Regions from separate parts of the Aneurinibacillus baijiui genome, predicted to be linked through region 4. Evidence: riboswitches for the same ligand, from Rfam matches in the RefSeq annotation. Region 4 holds a riboswitch; each other region holds the start of a gene.
What was found. A riboswitch is a leader RNA that binds a small molecule or an ion and turns the genes downstream of it on or off. The one in region 4 is predicted to bind cobalamin.
Positions count from the first base shown of each region.

Region 1: another riboswitch for cobalamin. It lies ahead of AB3351_RS09140 (FecCD family ABC transporter permease); the one in region 4 lies ahead of AB3351_RS15785 (ABC transporter substrate-binding protein).
Region 2: another riboswitch for cobalamin. It lies ahead of AB3351_RS21990 (energy-coupling factor ABC transporter permease); the one in region 4 lies ahead of AB3351_RS15785 (ABC transporter substrate-binding protein).
Region 3: another riboswitch for cobalamin. It lies ahead of AB3351_RS01575 (hypothetical protein); the one in region 4 lies ahead of AB3351_RS15785 (ABC transporter substrate-binding protein).

Region 1 is NZ_JBFTXJ020000003.1:531,188-535,482, forward strand. It holds gene AB3351_RS09130 (ArsR/SmtB family transcription factor) at 1-48, shown strand, start outside; gene AB3351_RS09135 (MDR family MFS transporter) at 45-1,256, shown strand; cobalamin riboswitch at 1,308-1,494, shown strand; gene AB3351_RS09140 (FecCD family ABC transporter permease) at 1,652-2,743, shown strand; gene AB3351_RS09145 (ABC transporter ATP-binding protein) at 2,740-3,513, shown strand; gene AB3351_RS09150 (ABC transporter substrate-binding protein) at 3,549-4,295, shown strand, end outside.
Region 2 is NZ_JBFTXJ020000019.1:45,748-50,042, reverse strand. It holds gene AB3351_RS22000 (sensor histidine kinase) at 1-670, opposite strand, end outside; gene AB3351_RS21995 (response regulator) at 711-1,379, opposite strand; cobalamin riboswitch at 1,620-1,839, shown strand; gene AB3351_RS21990 (energy-coupling factor ABC transporter permease) at 1,992-2,750, shown strand; gene AB3351_RS21985 (energy-coupling factor ABC transporter substrate-binding protein) at 2,753-3,064, shown strand; gene cbiQ (cobalt ECF transporter T component CbiQ) at 3,048-3,830, shown strand; gene AB3351_RS21975 (energy-coupling factor ABC transporter ATP-binding protein) at 3,854-4,295, shown strand, end outside.
Region 3 is NZ_JBFTXJ020000001.1:323,464-327,758, reverse strand. It holds gene AB3351_RS01590 (cysteine hydrolase family protein) at 7-555, opposite strand; gene AB3351_RS01585 (NUDIX domain-containing protein) at 647-1,438, opposite strand; gene AB3351_RS01580 (GNAT family N-acetyltransferase) at 1,601-2,188, opposite strand; gene AB3351_RS01575 (hypothetical protein) at 2,172-2,381, opposite strand; cobalamin riboswitch at 2,505-2,709, opposite strand; gene AB3351_RS01570 ((2Fe-2S) ferredoxin domain-containing protein) at 2,754-3,128, opposite strand; cobalamin riboswitch at 3,282-3,492, opposite strand; gene AB3351_RS01565 (immunity 22 family protein) at 3,570-3,965, opposite strand; gene AB3351_RS01560 (methyl-accepting chemotaxis protein) at 4,070-4,295, opposite strand, start outside.
Region 4 is NZ_JBFTXJ020000008.1:143,546-147,840, reverse strand. It holds gene AB3351_RS15800 (DUF2797 domain-containing protein) at 1-213, shown strand, start outside; gene AB3351_RS15795 (sensor domain-containing diguanylate cyclase) at 295-1,527, shown strand; cobalamin riboswitch at 1,577-1,768, shown strand; gene AB3351_RS15790 (hypothetical protein) at 1,726-1,872, shown strand; gene AB3351_RS15785 (ABC transporter substrate-binding protein) at 1,896-2,849, shown strand; gene AB3351_RS15780 (FecCD family ABC transporter permease) at 2,853-3,914, shown strand; gene AB3351_RS15775 (ABC transporter ATP-binding protein) at 3,959-4,295, shown strand, end outside.

The DNA.
Region 1 (4,295 bases), on a different contig from region 4:
GCGATGCAGGAGGGACTTGCCGCGTACATGAAGGGGGAGCGTATGTGAAGCCCAATGCTATTTTGGACTTTCACCCCATCGTACGCATTTTGTTTCTTGGCAGCTTTTTGACATACATCGGATTAAGTATGGTTGTACCGTATTTTGCGATTTATCTAGCCCATTATACTGGATTAAGTGGTCCGGCAATCGGATTTATCATAGGGGGCAGTGCGCTGATAGGGATGTTTGGCGGCCTTGCCGGCGGGGTGCTGTCGGATCGATTTGGTCGCAAGAACATCATGCTAGGAGCGCTGCTTGGCTCCGCAATTATTTTTATAGGGCTGGCGGTAAGTGTTCATCCTATAATGCTAGTGCTGTTCACCCTGTTAAAAGGCATGGCTACCGCTTTTTTTGACCCGTGTGCCAAAGCGTTGATTGCCGATTTGACAGAGCCAAAAAAACGGGTACGGGCTTTTTCGTATCGTTATCTGTTTACGAATCTCGGATTTGCGGTTGGCCCCATCATCGGTATGATCGCCGGTGTCAAAGCGGAGAGTACGCTGCCGTTTTTTGTAGCATCCGTTATTTTTCTTATGTATTTTGTATTGCTGTGGGTGTACGTAAGGAAATATAAGATTGCCGATATTTCCTCTTCTGGAATCCACCGGCCGGTTTTGAAAGAATCGTTAGGTGTAATACAGAAGGATAAGGCGCTTCTTTTGTTTATTTGCGGTGGAATCATGGCGATGTCTGTGCATGGTCAATTTTCTGTTGTACTACCCCAATATTTTGCAGCGGAGTTTACGAGCGGGTTGGATTTTATTCAGTTATTATGGACCGTACACTCCCTTGTCATCATCATCGGAAGCATGCCTGTGGCACGGGCGGTTGAGAAGCGGAGCGCCTTTTTTTCGATTGTGATCGGCTCCGTTTTGTTTGCGATAGGATGTGTCTGCTTCTCGTTGTCATTTAATGTGTGGACGTTCATTTTTTCTATGATTATTTTTACGTTGGGCGAGATCTTCATAGCGCCCGCTGAGTATGCGATTATCGATGAGATTACGCCGGAGTCGGTGCGCGGTACGTATTATGGCGCCTTCAGTTTTACAACAATGGGTTCCTTTTTGGGACCAGGCTTTGCCGGTATGCTGCTTGTTGAGTTTGGCGGCAGTGTTATGTTTTCAGTGCTTACTTTGGCAGCGTTGATTAGTATTTTCTTTTATTGGAGAGGCTCCGTTCACAAAATGAATGGGATGCTGACAGTAAAGCAATAAAAAAGGTTGTTTACTATATGTGTTATATGTATGCTATATGTAATAACAATTACATTGTATGCAGCTAGGTGCCTTTGTGAAATACAAAGGGTAACAGGGAATCGGGTGCAAGTCCCGAGCGGTCCCGCCACTGTAACCGGATAGTTCTCTTTCATATTGTCACTCGATTGATGATCGGGGAAGACGAGAGAGGGCATGGACCCGGAAGCCAGGAGACCTACCTAAGATGCGACACCACAATTACCTTCGCGGAAAGGAGAGGTGTATTGAGAATGAGTGGCAGCCGTTTGGCTTTTTGATGTTACCTGCATTTTCGTACCTGACCCCCGTCCGTCAAGACGGGGGTTTTTTGTGTGGCCAAGCCAAAAGAGATGGAAGATAGAGGAGTTCATAAGATGAGAAAGTCGATACACTTGCATGTGTCCGTACAGAAAGCTCAGAATATTCGTGTGCGAATGGCTCTGGTCATTTTGTGTGTGCTGCTTCTGGTATCAATTACTGCGGCTGTGATGCTTGGGCCTGTCAGCATCTCTCCGCTTACGGTATGGAGAATTGCGCTAGCAAAAATAGTAGGCTCAGCTTTTGTGATTGAGCCGGATTGGCATGCGGCACAGGAGAGCATTGTATGGGACATCCGGTTTCCTCGCGTTTTGCTCGGAGCGGTAGTTGGAGCTGGATTGGCAATCGTAGGGGTGGTTATTCAGGCATTGGTGCGCAATTCGCTCGCAGACCCGTATATTCTGGGGATTTCTTCTGGTGCCTCTGTTGCTGCTACGCTTGCGATTTTGTTTGGCGCACTCTCTTTTCTGGGGAGATACGCATTGTCTCTTGGTGCCTTTTTAGGCGCGCTTTTTTCCATGATCGCCGTTTACGTACTCGCACAGGTTGGCGGCCGAATGCACACAACACGCTTGCTGCTGGCAGGTGTGTCGGTATCAATTATTTTATCTGCAGTAACGAACCTTATTGTGACGATGGCGCCGGAGGAAAAGGGAATGCGGGATGTTATGTTTTGGATTATGGGAAGTTTTTCTGGAGCAAAGTGGGAATATGTCACGCTTCCTGGGTTGCTTGTCGTCTGTGGTTTGATTTTTCTACTTGTACAGTACCGGTCGCTTAATGCGCTGTTAATGGGAGAGGAAGCGGCAACAACCCTGGGAGTAAACACACATTTTTTCCGTAAAATATTGTTTGTCATCTCCTCTCTTCTGACAGGAGTGATCGTGGCAGTAAGTGGAGCGATTGGCTTTATTGGCCTGATGATTCCCCATCTTGCCCGGCTATTTGTAGGCTCGAATCATCGATATGTGCTACCGGTTAGCGCTTTAATTGGTTCAATTGTAGCGATCTGGTCCGATGTGCTGGCTCGCATGCTGCTAGCGCCGGAAGAGCTGCCTGTGGGAGTTATTACCGCATTATGTGGAGGTCCGTTCTTTATTTGGCTGCTGCGGCGCAGTTCTTATTCGTTCGGAGGGGGGCGAGAGTGATGATTCAGGTGGATGCTGTATCGCTGCGTATGATGCAGGCGACGATTATACAAGATATATCGCTGGATGTTCCGGACGGTGCCTTTGTTGGAATTATTGGACCGAATGGAAGCGGGAAATCCACACTGCTTAAGACGATGTATCGTGTATTAAAACCGGATACCGGGTGTATCCACTTCAACGAGCGAGACCTATACGAATTATCTTCGCGAGACGTATTTCAAAAAATGGCTGTTGTTGGACAGGAATTCCCTCAGGAGTTTGATTTTTCTGTAGAAGACATAGTGGCAATGGGACGGGCTCCGCATAAGCGGATGTTCGAATCGGATACGGAAGAAGACCGGCTGATCGTGGAGTATGCTTTGTCCTGTGTACATATGGAAGACTATGCCTCGCGCAGCTTTATGAGCTTATCTGGCGGTGAAAAACAGCGGGTTCTTATTGCTCGTGCACTTGCTCAGCAGGCTCGGGTCATTCTGCTTGATGAGCCGACCAATCATCTTGATATCCGCCATCAACTTCAGGTAATGGAGCTGACAAAGGGACTTGATGTAACGTTGGTTGCTGTGCTGCATGATCTAAACTTGGCTGCTGTGTACTGTGACTATTTGTATGTGATGCAGAAGGGGCGTATCGTTGCTTCGGGGAATCCGTCTGATGTGCTGACGTATGAATTATTGAGTGAAGTATTTGGGGTAGAAACAGAAATTATTACACATCCGGTAACACATACACCCTATATTATTTTTCTGTCCAGTACGAACGAATAACTCATTTAAAAAATAACAGATGGAGCGACGCACATATGAGAAAACGAAATCAATTTTTGCAACGAATCGCAGTAGTGCTTGTCGTTGGCCTATTATCCGCATGCAGTTCATCTTCTGGTACCTCATCTGCCGTCGAACAGGCGTCTTTAGGTAAGACCCAGCAGAAGGAAAACGCATCCTACGAAAAAGTCACCATTAACAATTTGGGACATACATTAACATTCACACAGCCGCCCAAACGAGCTGTTGCATTAAACCAGCATGCGACAGAAATCATGCTGGCTCTAGGCTTGCAGGATTCAATGGTAGGAACCGCATATCTTGATGATGCCATTCTGCCTGAGTTTAAGGATACGTATGCGAAGATTCCTGTTCTGTCAAAAGCATATCCATCAAAAGAAGTTTTCATGGCAACTGCTCCGGATTTTGCATATGCCGGATGGAAAAGCGCTTTTACTGAGAAAGCATTGGGAACGGTGCAGGAGTTAGCGTCTGCCGGCATTCCGGCCTACATTCAAGAGTCGTCTACGACTCCGTTCCCTACGCTAGAAAATGTATATCAGGATATCCGCAATATCGGGCGTATCTTCGATGTGGAAGAGAGAGCGGAGACTCTGATTGCCACGATGCAGAAGGATATTGATCGAACCGTTAAGCAAGTAGGCTCTGTTACAAAGCCGCTTAACGTGTTTGTCTACGATAGCGGTGAAGATAAGGCTTTAACGGCGGCAGGTAACTACATGTCCAGCCTTATTGCATTAGCCGGAGGGAAGAATATTTTT
Region 2 (4,295 bases), on a different contig from region 4:
AAATAACAACATGATAGACTCCGACAATGAGAAGACTTGATGAGAGAGCTGCATCGAAGATCAGTCTCTTCTCCCGTAGATCTGTGATCTGCTTATAATCCCCGAGAAGAATCGGTTTCCAAATGCCACCCTTTTTATGGGCAAAGTTGGACACGTGAAAGGTGAGTGTCACCTGGTTATGTCGCGGATGAAAATAGACGACCTGCGTTATATCTTGCGGCTTCGTACTGTGCTTATTCATGCCGGGAGTACCTGCGGAAGCAGTAGGTGCTCCATTGATATAAAGCGTGTAGGATGTAAAAACAATCGGGATGTATAGAGCTTTGAGAGACATATTATCCGCAGGATTAAAGCGGATGGAAATTGTGTACGTTGCATATCCCTTACCGGAAAGAGAATGTCCCCCAACCTGTTTTCCATTCCATATCGAAGGAACAGAAATAGTGGACATCTCGGCTGTAGAGGCAGGCAGTGAGTTGCTCGGTGCAGTAAATTGCCCCCATGTAAGTCCCCACTCTCCATTCAGTTCAATAGGCCCCTGCTTAGCGAAGTTCCAACTGGAAGCATCGAGAATACCGAAAGATGCTACAGGCGGATTGGACCGGGCTGTGCAGCCGGTGAGGAATACGCACACACAAAGAATAACGAAGGCAAAAGCATTCCCCTTCATGCTAGGCAGCCCCCTTTTTATGTATGCTACTAGCAGGTGTTTACTTCGGTTCCACTCCTAAATCTTTTAAGTACACAATGGCTTTTGAGCGTTCATTCGTGCCGATTTTTGCATAGATCATGCTGACATAATTCTTCACGGTACCTTCACTGATATACAATGTTTTAGCGATTTGTCGGTTGTTCATGCCCTGAAGCATAAGAGCCGCAATCTCTTTCTCACGATCGGACAATTCGACTCCTTGCTGCTTAAGTCGTTCGGTATGAATCGTATGTTGTGCTTGAGAGGAGAAGTGTGAGAGGCGTGCCGCCAGTTTGGCGGCGATGACGGCAGGCAGCATGATCTGTCCTATGGCCGCGTCGCGGATGGTTGCAATCAGCTTATCACCCGGCATATCTTTCAATAAGAAGCCGCTTGCACCGTTGGATAGACCTTCTACGATGTACTCATCTTCTGCAAATGTCGTCAGAATGAGAATAAGGGTAGCAGGATAGTCTTTTTTAATTTTTTTGGTGCTCTCAATGCCATCCATGACCGGCATCTTAATATCCATCAAGACAATATCGGGTTGAAATTTTGCCACCATTTCATAGGCTTCGAGGCCGTTTTCTGTAGTGCCGATCACCTGCATATCGTCTTCTAAATCCAGTATTGTTCTAAGGCCCTCTCTCATAAGTGTCTGGTCGTCAGCAATCAGGATTTTGATCATACAGTTTTCCGCTCTCCTTATTACAGAGTTGGTATTTTTATTATAATTCTTTTTTACTAGAGATGGAGACGGTATATTCTCAAATTGTGTTATGAGATAGATAGTGTGCCTTATCGCTTATTATAAAGGCGTAGAAGTCACAATATAAGGGCGTACAGTCATAAAAATGGTCATAAAATACGGCATATTGAATATAGCGCTATTTTAGGGTGTGTGGTATAATGAGCACAATTTTAAACTGAATAGGAATAGCTTTATGGTACTTAAAATTCCGGTTATAGAAAGGAAGATCGGAATGGAAAGTTTAAAAGGGAAGTTCGGTGCAAAACCGACGCGGTCCCGCCACTGTGAAGAGGAGAACAATCCCATCGATTCACCCACTGCTTCGCCTGCGAAGCGGGAAGGGGGTGATTGTTCATTGACTCGAAGCCAGGAGACCTGCCGTAAAGAGCAACACTGCTACACCACGAGGATGGGTAGGTGTTCGAAGGGGCATGATGTACGCTTGGCTTGTTTGGTTAACCGATTGTGCGCTTTTGTATACCTAAGCATCTTTTCCGTGGGAGAGGATGCTTTTTTTATTTGTATATAGAGTTAAGAGGGGGAAGATGAATGAAACGAAAGCGTACGCTATCAAGCATAGCTGTGGTTTTGGGATTTGTGCTGTATTTCGTATGGAATGATCCGCAGACCGCTTATGCTATGCACATTATGGAAGGATTTCTGCCTGTAAAATGGGCCGTATTCTGGTGGGTATTATTTCTGCCCTTTTTCCTGTTGGGTGTTCGGTCATTGACACGGATTACAAGAGAAAACCCAGAGGCGAAGCTTCTGCTTGGTCTGGTAGGTGCTTTTGCTTTTGTTCTATCCGCACTAAAAATTCCTTCTGTAACAGGCAGCAGTTCACATCCGACGGGTGTAGGTCTTGGGGCAGCCTTGTTCGGTCCGCTTGCTATGACGGTACTAGGGACACTTGTTCTTCTGTTCCAAGCTCTTCTTCTCGCGCACGGAGGATTAACTACGCTAGGGGCTAACGCATTCTCTATGGCGGTAGTGGGACCCTTTGTTGCATATGCTGTGTACCAAGCGATCGCTCGTTCTACAGGAAAGCAGCGGCTGGCGATTTTTATGGCAGCCGCATTGGCTGATTTGACGACATATCTTGTAACTTCTGTACAACTGGCGCTTGCTTTTCCAGCGGCAAGCGGTGGCTTTGCGGCATCATTTGCAAAATTTGCAGGGATTTTTGCTGTAACCCAAGTGCCGCTGGCTATTAGTGAAGGATTATTGACGGTGCTTGTATGGAACTGGCTTGTTGCCTATAACGGAAAAGAATTGATGCAATTGCAATCTATTAGACGAGGAGCGTAACGATGAACAAATCAAAAGGTTGGTTAAATATCGTGCTTGTCCTTAGTGTCATCGCGCTGATTGCGCTTCCGCTTCTGCTCATCAAGGATTCTGAATTTGGAGGCGCAGATGGAGCGGCGGAGGAAGCCATCGGTGAAGTAGCACCGACTTACGAGCCGTGGAGTGAGCCATTGTTTGAGCTACCGGGCGGTGAGACGGAGAGTCTTTTGTTTGCTCTGCAGGCTGCGATTGGAGCCGGTATTATCGGGTATGGCATCGGTTATTATAAGGGCCGGTCTTTAAAGCGAGACCAGTTGGATGAAGATTCAGCTTGATGCCATCGCATATACGAACCGACTTCGTCATATTTATCCGGCGCAAAAGGTAGGCTTCGGGCTTTGCATGCTGTTGTTTGTCCTGCTATCACATACGTTGGTGCATGCTGCTGTGTTCATGTGGATGAGTGCATGGATTGTCCTTCGTGCCGGTATTTCGGGTCGGGTGTATGTGCGATTGCTTGGGGCAGTGACATTGTTCCTGATGCTCGGCCTGCCTCCGTTGGTGGTGGAGATATCCGCTGCACCACCAACGGACACGGTGTTATTCCAATTTTCTGCCGCCTCCTGGCACATATACGGAAGTAGAGAGGGCGTGGAGAAGGCTGGTATGCTGCTCATTCGTTCGCTGGCTTCGGTATCCTGCCTGTATTTTATCTTGTTGACGGTGCCGTTTACGGAATTGCTTACGGTCCTGCGGCGCGTAAAAGTGCCGGTGCTTCTAACTGATTTGCTGCTTGTTATGTACCGTTTCGTCTTTGTTTTTTTGGAGACGGCAGAACAGTTGTGGACCGCCCAGCAGGCACGGAGCGGGAGCGGAAGATTTCGAAAGAAAATACGGGATGCAGGTTTTCTGATCGTTCGGCTTTTTACCCGTACATTTCAGCGTTACCAGCAGCTTTCTATCGGACTTGCCGCCCGTGGGTTTACCGGCGATTTGCGGGTCATATCTACGGCATCTTTTTCAGGAGCGGGACGCTATGGGGTCGAGGCTGTTGTTGGTTTTGTTTTACTTGTGGCGCTTGAATGGTGGACGAGGAGGTAAGGTGGTTGGCTTGGATTATAGAAATGGATGATGTGTCCTATACATATCCGGGAAGCACGCAGCCTGCATTAGACGGGGTAACCCTGCGGATTCCCACGGGAGCCCGCTGTGCGCTAATTGGACATAACGGCTGCGGCAAATCGACACTATTCCTGCATCTGAATGGTATTTATCAACCGGAGCGCGGAGAGATGAGATGGAAGGGCGAGCCCTATATATATGGCCGAACCTTTTTATCAGAACTTAGACGAAAGGTAGGCCTGGTTTTTCAAGACCCGGAACAGCAGTTGATTGCAAGTACCGTTGCAGAAGATCTCTCTTACGGATTGTGCAATGCTGGCCTGGCCGAGAGCGAGATTAATCAAAGAGTAGCACATGCACTGTCGCGTTTTGGCTTAGATGAGCTGCATGCAAGGCCAGTGCATCATTTAAGCTTGGGTCAGAAAAAGCGTGTAGCGTTGGCTG
Region 3 (4,295 bases), on a different contig from region 4:
TCTTCTCTACAGGCTGCAAATCGTTGCACCAAGACAATGCTTCATATGTTGCAGCGCCCAATTATGCCCGACCTGATTAAAGCTTGCGACAGCATCCTCATGAACCGTAATGCGAAATCCCTTATTATAGGCATCTACAGCAGCATGCAAAACACAAATATCCGTACAGACGCCTACAAGATGTATCTCTTGAATCTGTCTTGCGCGCAGTTGAATTTCCAGATTGGTTCCGACAAAAGAGCTGTACCTTGTTTTATCCATATACATCACATTCCCCCTATCCTGATAGGTCGTGTATATATTTTGAAGTCGACCATATAACGCGCGTCCGCTCGTGCCTTCAATATTATGGGGAGGAAACAAAGTCGTCTCAGGATGATAAGGATCATGCGCCTGGTGTTTATCTACCGCAAACACAACATAATCTCCCTGCACAATTGCTTCTTCGGTGATGGTAGCAAGACGATTCTCAATCGCTGCACCCGGTTGGCCAACAGGCAAAGCCCCATCAATAAAATCCCTCGTGTAGTCAATGACAAGCAATGCTCTTTTCATTTTTCACATCTCCTTTTAAATTATCAATTATCAAATTGTTAATTATTAAGTATAAAAAAGGGTGATGGATTTATCTCCACCCTTTACAATATTACCGCCAGATCGACGGCGTTATCCATACATCAACAAAACGATACAACTGTGTTGGCCTCTTCGCCCTGCCTGTCGGTGTAGTAACCTTTGGCTTGTTATGCTCATCAAGCGCTTCTGTGATAAACGGTAATGATGGCGCTTTTCTGAAAAAAGCCGACTTTACGCTAATCACAGGGTCATCAATGACCGCAAGCAATACGGTCCGTAGTTCTTCTAACTTAAACTCCTCAGGCAAAAAATTCTTCGCTACGGTCGTTGTCAGCATATCTGATTTGACAACTTTCACCGCATCCTCAATGATTGCCCGATGATCAAAAGCCAACTGTATATTGCCAACCTCCGCTAAGTCGAACAACGCTACCTCCGCTGCATCATCTGCCGCTCTCCGCCTCGCCAAAGCCTCCTCTGATACAATCGCATAATGTGCATTGGAAATAATCCAGCCGCGCGGATCGCGTCCCCATGCATCATATACACCATAATGCTGGATATGAATATTCTCGACGCCTGTTTCCTCTCTCAGTTCCCGTTTAGCTGCTTCGTATGCCGTCTCCGGCGGTACAATAAAGCCCCCAGGCAGCGCCCATTTGCCACCTTCAATGTTCGGTTCACCTTCGGCATCAAGTGCAGCCCGTTTAATAAGCAATATTTTTACGGTACGCTTCATTTCATCTTTCTCATCAGAAACGATAGTGAATACAGCGATGTCACTCGTATAGCCATCCGGCGTACGATATTGTTTTGGGTCATAATTCGCCAATGCTTCTGCTTCGTCTTTGTATCTAGCCATTAGGATGACTCCTCCTCAACCACTTCAGGCAGTATCCCTGAGTAGAGTGTAAGGCTTCACTCAATCAAATTAAATTAACAATTTGTTATTTGTTAATAATATATGATATACGATGGAACTTTGCAACCCTTTTTATAAAAAAATCGCTATATCTCCTTTTGTTCACCATATCCGCGGCTGTAAGGTATAGAAGAATTGCTGCATTTGCTCAGATGAGACACTTTTTCCGATACGTGCCATCGCAAAATTAGCAGAATGCGCCTGTATATCAGGATCATCCGTATAGACCTCTTCCATCCCTGCTGATACGAGCAACCGCTTTAGCATACGCTTGTATTCATAGACATCTAATGTGCCGTGTTGTAAATCCCAGTGCCAGTAGTATTCAAAAGCAAGAACAATACATTGTTCAATATTTATCTCACTTTGAAAAAGCTTCTGTAGAATAGCAGAGGCAATATGGCGAGAGCGATAGGGAGGGGCTACTTCCAACGCTCCCATCATGCGGACATATGGAAGGGAAGCCCAGCGTTCTTCAGGCTCCGGCAGTAGAAGTGTAGCATATCCTACAATCGTGTCATGATGAACAGCAATACAAATGCGTGTTTGTTCTTGTGAGAGTATTGTTTGCAGACGAGCATGCTGTTCATCCGCCTTGCCAAAGCATGATAAGCCCGCATGCAGAGGATACGGCAATGATTGTTCCATAGATAAAGAAAGCAGCGTAACTCCTTCATTCTTTACCTGCATGCGTACCACCTCTTTCCTTTTCGCACTCAATCGGATACAAATAGTATGGCGGTAAATCATCCACAATGTGGTATTCTCCCAACTGGTGATTCTCCCACAGCACAATAAGAAAAAGTTCATGCGTGCCAAGGACTTGTCCTCTCATTCCGTCAAAGCGTTCCACGCGCATTCCTTCTATAAATAATTCATGCATCTTCATATCCTCCTTTTGTATACAAAAAAGCATCTCTTCCTAAAAGAAAAGATGCTCAAATAAGATCGTTATACGTTCAGACACCCACCGATCTCTTGAACACCTTCCCATCCTCGTGGTTTTACAGTGCTGTTCTTCATGGCAGGTCTCCTGGCTTACGAATCCTTGCTCCTCTCTACCTTCCCATTCCATCGTCATGGAACAGTGGTTTTGCATAAGAGTTGCTCCTCGTTTACAGTGGCGGGACCGCACCGGACTTGCACCGGTTTCCCTATTACGCATGCAAAGTAATGAATTACACACATGCACCATAAAGCAAAACTATGAAATTATAAACAAGCCAACCGATGCGTTACCCGGTGAATGCATCCCTTAGGATGGTTGTTTCTTTGTTCCGCCTATCTCAGCTTGCTGAGCCGGGAGAAACTCTCCCTTTTGATACGTATAGGTGATGTTGTGAGCATCATATGCCGCTTCCCCGCTAACAATCCGATTGATTAGTTGTTTTCCCGTCTCTGCCGTCATATCCTGATACCATATTCCTTCTGGATATTGAATCACGACACAAGCATCCGCACATCTGCCATTGCAGCGTGTACGTGTAGTGTGAATGAGGTCATCTGCAGCCAGATTAGCGATCTGCTCCCGTATCCCCTGCGTCACCTCTTCTCCTCCGCGCTTCATGCAGCTCCCTCCGTTGCATAGTAGAAGATGATGCCTCACCCCATGCAAATTTCGTGTAGCCATGTGTTTCACCTCTTGCAGCTAATATTTTTCATACAAAAAAGGCATCGTTCTCCATAGGAAAAAGATGCCCTTGTTACCGCATTCGCAAAAAGCTTAATGGAGTATCCCATTAACCATACGCAGCGCAGCACATCTCTCATCCTCGTGAGCTTGTTGTGTCATCATCTCAAGGCAGGTCTCCTGGCTTAGAATCATAAAGCCGCTGCTTCCTTCCCGCTTCGCTTACCATGAAGCAGTGGATATAACTTGCAGACAGCTCTCCTCATTACAGTGGCGGGACCGCGCCGGATTCACACCGGCTTCCCTCTTATGCTGCTATGAATCAATCATTGTGATTAGCAGCACCTTGAAATACATATGTACTTGTTACACAAATTATAACAATAGGTATACAAGAAAGCTATGATTTTATCATCTCTATGATCTTATAAGAGAGGAGGCCTATACTTCTTCAAAAGGGACCGCGCCTATATAGCGCAGCTTCACTCCATCGAGCACAGCTTCGACCACTCCACCGTTATACACATAATCATAGAGCAGCACCATCGTATTCGCCTCAAATGGCAGCGTCTCTCCTATACGCGTAAGCAGTGCGGGAAGAATGCTTTCCCAATAGGAATGCCCTTCAAGAAGCTCTGTAAGCGAAGAGGAAAGAGGACGGAACGAAACCTCTACAAAGTCCTCGTCAATATAGGTATCTTCCATGTTATACACCTGTACAAACGCAGGCGCTATCGCATCACCATCTTCATCATATGTGTACTCCATCAAGGTCTGTGCCTTCTCTTCATCCTCCGATCTACCAATCCAGATCGACACGATTGATTTCTCTTCCACTACTCTCTTCCTTTCTCTATCGATTGACCATAACAGGGTCGATCAGCTTGAATCCTATCCATATTTTCATTGTAGCAGCCACACTCTTTCAGCGGTAGACTGCATCATACATGCTGCTCGATCCGAAACATTCGCAATTCGGCATGCAGTTGATGAGATAACCTGCCTGTCTCCGCAACGCTAGCCGCCATCTCCTCCACTGTAGCTAATTGCTGTTCCGCCGCTGCCGATACTTGCTCTGAAGCGCTGGAGGCCTCTTCGATAATCGAAGAGATTTCTTCGAGCGCATGAAACACCTGCTGTGTATGAGCATTGACATGATCAAGAATA
Region 4 (4,295 bases):
ACGTATAAGCCGTATATTCTGAAGGAAGATGAGTGGGTGGAGTTTGCCTATCCGATTCTTGAGAAGATTGAGAAGGTGAAAGCCTACAATTTGGACAAGCAGCCGGTTATTGAAGATCGCTTAATCGGGATTAAAGGTCAGTACTTAATTTTTGAGAATGGTGTGCTCAATGTCCGTAAGTACTGCGGTTATCAGGTAGAAATCAGTGATTGATCGGAGAGGAAGCAGGAGGTCAGTGAGACCGTCTGCTTTTTTCTTTGCATCTGCCATATGCATGCAAAGGAGGAACGGAATGTGAGTGCAAAAAGTGAGGGATATTCCTCCCCCTATGAAGGGATGCTTACTCGATATGCTATATTGCTGCGTCAGATGAAAGAGACAAAGCTTACATCGGCTGCATTGGACCTTGCGGCCGAAGAAATAGAAGGAATACCGCTGCCGAAGAAGGAAAAAGAGCTTCATCGTACGCTGCTTCAGCAGCTTTCGGAAATAAATGCGAAAGTGGAAAAGCTGCATTGGATGTCTGAACATTTGAAAATTGTGCATGATTTCCAACAGGCGTCTACCCAGACATTTAATAAAGAAAAGATTTATGAACAGGCTTTTGAGCTTGTATCCCGTGTGATGGACACGGATGCCTTTTTTATTGCTTTATATCGAGAAGGCGATGAATACATCCGCATTCCGTTTGCTGTTGACGATGGTGTACGATATGAAGAAGAGATGCGCTTTGGCGAGGGGATTACCTCACAGGTATTGAAGACGAGACGTACTATACATATTTATACAGAAAAAGAATCGTCGGAAAAAACGATTATGCGCTGGGGCAACCCTGCGCAGGACACCAATACATTGATTTTTGTGCCGATGATTCTGCGCGATGAAGTCAAAGGTGTGATTACGGCACAGAGCTACCGGGAATTCGCCTATAAGCAGGAGCATGAAGAACTGTTAGAGATGATCGGTACCCAAATCGCCAGTGCGATAGAGACGGCCGAACTTTATGATCGTGTCTATGAGCTATCGATTAAAGATGAGTTAACAGGTCTGAAGAATCGTCGCGCCTTCCAAATTGATTTGCGCAATCGACTTCATGCTGCTAAGAAGCAGGGTCAGTCACTGGCACTGTTGATGATTGATTCCGACCGACTAAAAGAAGCTAATGATACGTATGGTCACCATGTCGGAGATATGCTGCTGCGTCGCATTGCAGAAAGTATGCAACAGGCGCTCGGACCAGAGGATGAAGCGTATCGGTATGCGGGAGATGAGTTTATTGTCCTCTCGTTCGGTGCAGATAGAGAGGCGGCGGTAGAGAAGGCTATGAATATGCAGAAACACCTGTCTCTTCATCCGATTATCATAGACGGACAGACTCTCACAGCCTCGCTTAGTATCGGAATCGATATATATCCTGACTCGGCATCTACTGAAGAGGAATTGCAGCAGCAAGCCGACTCTGCGCTTTACTTCGCAAAAAAGCAGGGAAGAAATACAATCACCGTATACCAGCGGCCGTTATTCTGAATGCACGTCATTGGATGTTGTAAAATCAAGGCCGTACGCCTATAATTAAAAAATAATAAAGCGAACAGGTCTTCACATGCGAAGATAATAGGGAAGCACGGTGTAAATCCGTCACGGTCCCGCCACTGTAATAGGGGAGTACTTTTGCCTTGCTGTCCACTGCACACTTATCGTGTGTGGGAAGGATGTGAGAGTACGATGAACTTAGAGTCAGGAGACCTGCCTGTTTGCCAAGTCGACCACATGCCTTCGGGGATTAAGGAATGCGGCGGTATTGGACGTACCATCTTTTGTTACGGACACAACATGCCCGCCTTCCTCGCTGAAGCGGGTTTTTTATTTTAGTTCAGAGCATAGGAGTGGGGAGAATGAAACGATACACATCATTGATCTTAGCGGCGCTGCTGCTTGTTTTGCTTGCGGCCTGCGGTAACACTGCGTCTACCCCGTCAGGCGAACAGCAACCTGCCGGTGGGGAAACTGCCCAGGCACCGGGGAAGTTTCCACTTACTATTAAGGATGGTACAGGAACAGAGGTTACGCTTGAGAAGAAGCCTGAGCGCATCGTATCCATTATACCGAGTACGACAGAGATTGCTTACGCAGTGGGTGCAGGCGACAAGGTCGTAGGCGTGTCTAATTATGATAACTATCCTGAGGAAGTAACAAAGAAAGAAAAAGTCGGTGATCTTAAAGTTAATATGGAAAAGGTCGTTTCCCTAGAGCCGGATCTGATTCTTGCGGATACCGGGAATGGGGAAGCGGTTGATGCCTTGCGCAAAACGGGTCTTCCTGTTGTCGTGATGGAAGCAAAAAACTTTGATGAAATTTATACTTCCATTGAGATGATCGGTAAGGCAACCGGCAATGATGCAAAAGCGGCTGATGTAGTGAATAAGATGAAGGCTGATGTAGAAGCTGTGAAAAAGAAAGTAGAGTCCGTAGCCGAAGATAAGCGGCCAAATGTATGGGTTGAAGTTGACCCATCCCTGTTTACAGCGGGTACAGGTACATTTATCCACGATATGATTACGATGTCAGGCGGCAAAAACATTGCCGCAGATTTGGAAGGATGGAAGCAGCTATCCGAAGAAAAGGTATTGCAGCGCAATCCCGATGTCATTTTGAACACATACGGTTACTATGATAAAGAGGGTGCGGAAAAAATTAAGAAGCGTCCAAAATGGCAGCATGTAAAAGCTGTGCAAAATGGTCGGGTGTTCGCTGTTGACTCTGATGTTGTTAATCGTCCGGGACCACGCATTACCGAAGGTCTCAAAGAAATTGCTGCGGAATTGCACCCGGAATTGTTCGGGAAATAAGGAATGATGGGGTTGAAGGAAGAGCAACGAGGATTTGGGAAGAAGCTGGGATTTTGGCTGCTTCCCCTTCTTTTTATACTTGTAGTGATGATTGTGGGCAGTGTTTCGATAGGAAGTGCAGAGCTATCCTTTTATACGGTATGGAAGATCATTCTCTCCCGTTTACCTTTTGTAAGCGGAGTGGAGAAGGAATGGTCACAGGCGGCTGAAGTGATCGTGTGGAATATCCGTATGCCGCGTATTCTGCTGGCCATTCTAGTCGGGGCGGCGTTGGCGCTAGCAGGTGCTGCATATCAGGGAGTGCTGCGCAATCCGCTCGCTGATCCCTATATTCTCGGCGTATCATCCGGCGCTTCACTTGGGGCAGCGTCCTTCATTTTATTTGGACAAGGGCTGGCAATTTTCGGGCAGTGGACGCTGCCGCTCGTAGCCTTTGTGTGCGGGATTGGCACATTATTTATTGTATATCGGCTTGCCTATGTTGCCGGTAAGGTGCAGATTGAGACGCTTCTATTATCTGGGGTCGTAGTACAAGCATTTCTTGGAGCCGGGTTATCTCTTATCATGTCGATATCCGGTGAGAAGATGCAGCGTATTTTGTATTGGCTGATGGGGAGCTTGTCGCTGAGCGATTGGTCTTCCGGCATTGCCATCGCTCCTTATATTCTTGCCGGCGGTGTGCTTATCTTTTTATTTGCAGGCGAGTTGAATCTGCTCGCGCTTGGAGAGCAGAAGGCACACCATCTGGGCATGAATGTGGGACGGACGCGGCTGATTGTTCTGCTAGCGGCCTCACTGACAGCAGGAGCTGCGGTAGCGGTGTCCGGCGTAATTGGCTTCGTTGGATTGATTGTTCCGCATATGATGCGTGCGATTGTGGGTTCCGATCATCGTGTCCTGCTTCCGGTATCGGCTGTCGCAGGAGCGATCCTGTTAATTGCGGCTGATACGCTCGCCCGTACGCTAATGGAGCCGCAGGAGCTGCCAATTGGGGTTATCACTGCCTTTTTGGGCGCACCGTTTTTCGGTTATTTGCTGCGCAAGCGCAGACGGCTGTTTTTTTAAAAAGAGCGTAGAATGATAAAGGATTATGCTGGGGGGCACTCGGATTGATTGAAGTAGCGGACGTATCCTTGCGCATTGGACAACGGCAAATATTATCAGACATCAGATTTCAGGTGCAAAAAGGCGAAACAGTAGGAATTATCGGCCCGAACGGGTCTGGGAAGTCTTCGCTGGTGAAGGTGATCTCCCGTCTTCTAACCCCTGACACCGGAGAGATACAGATTGATCATAAACCACTGGCTTCCTATTCCTCGAAAATGTTGGCCCGCAAGATGGCTGTTGTGAGTCAGGATGGTCTTCTGCCGCTGCCGATTACAGTTGAAGAGGCGGTAGCCATGGGAAGATATCCATATCGGAGTCTTTTTCGGCGCAATGCTGCAG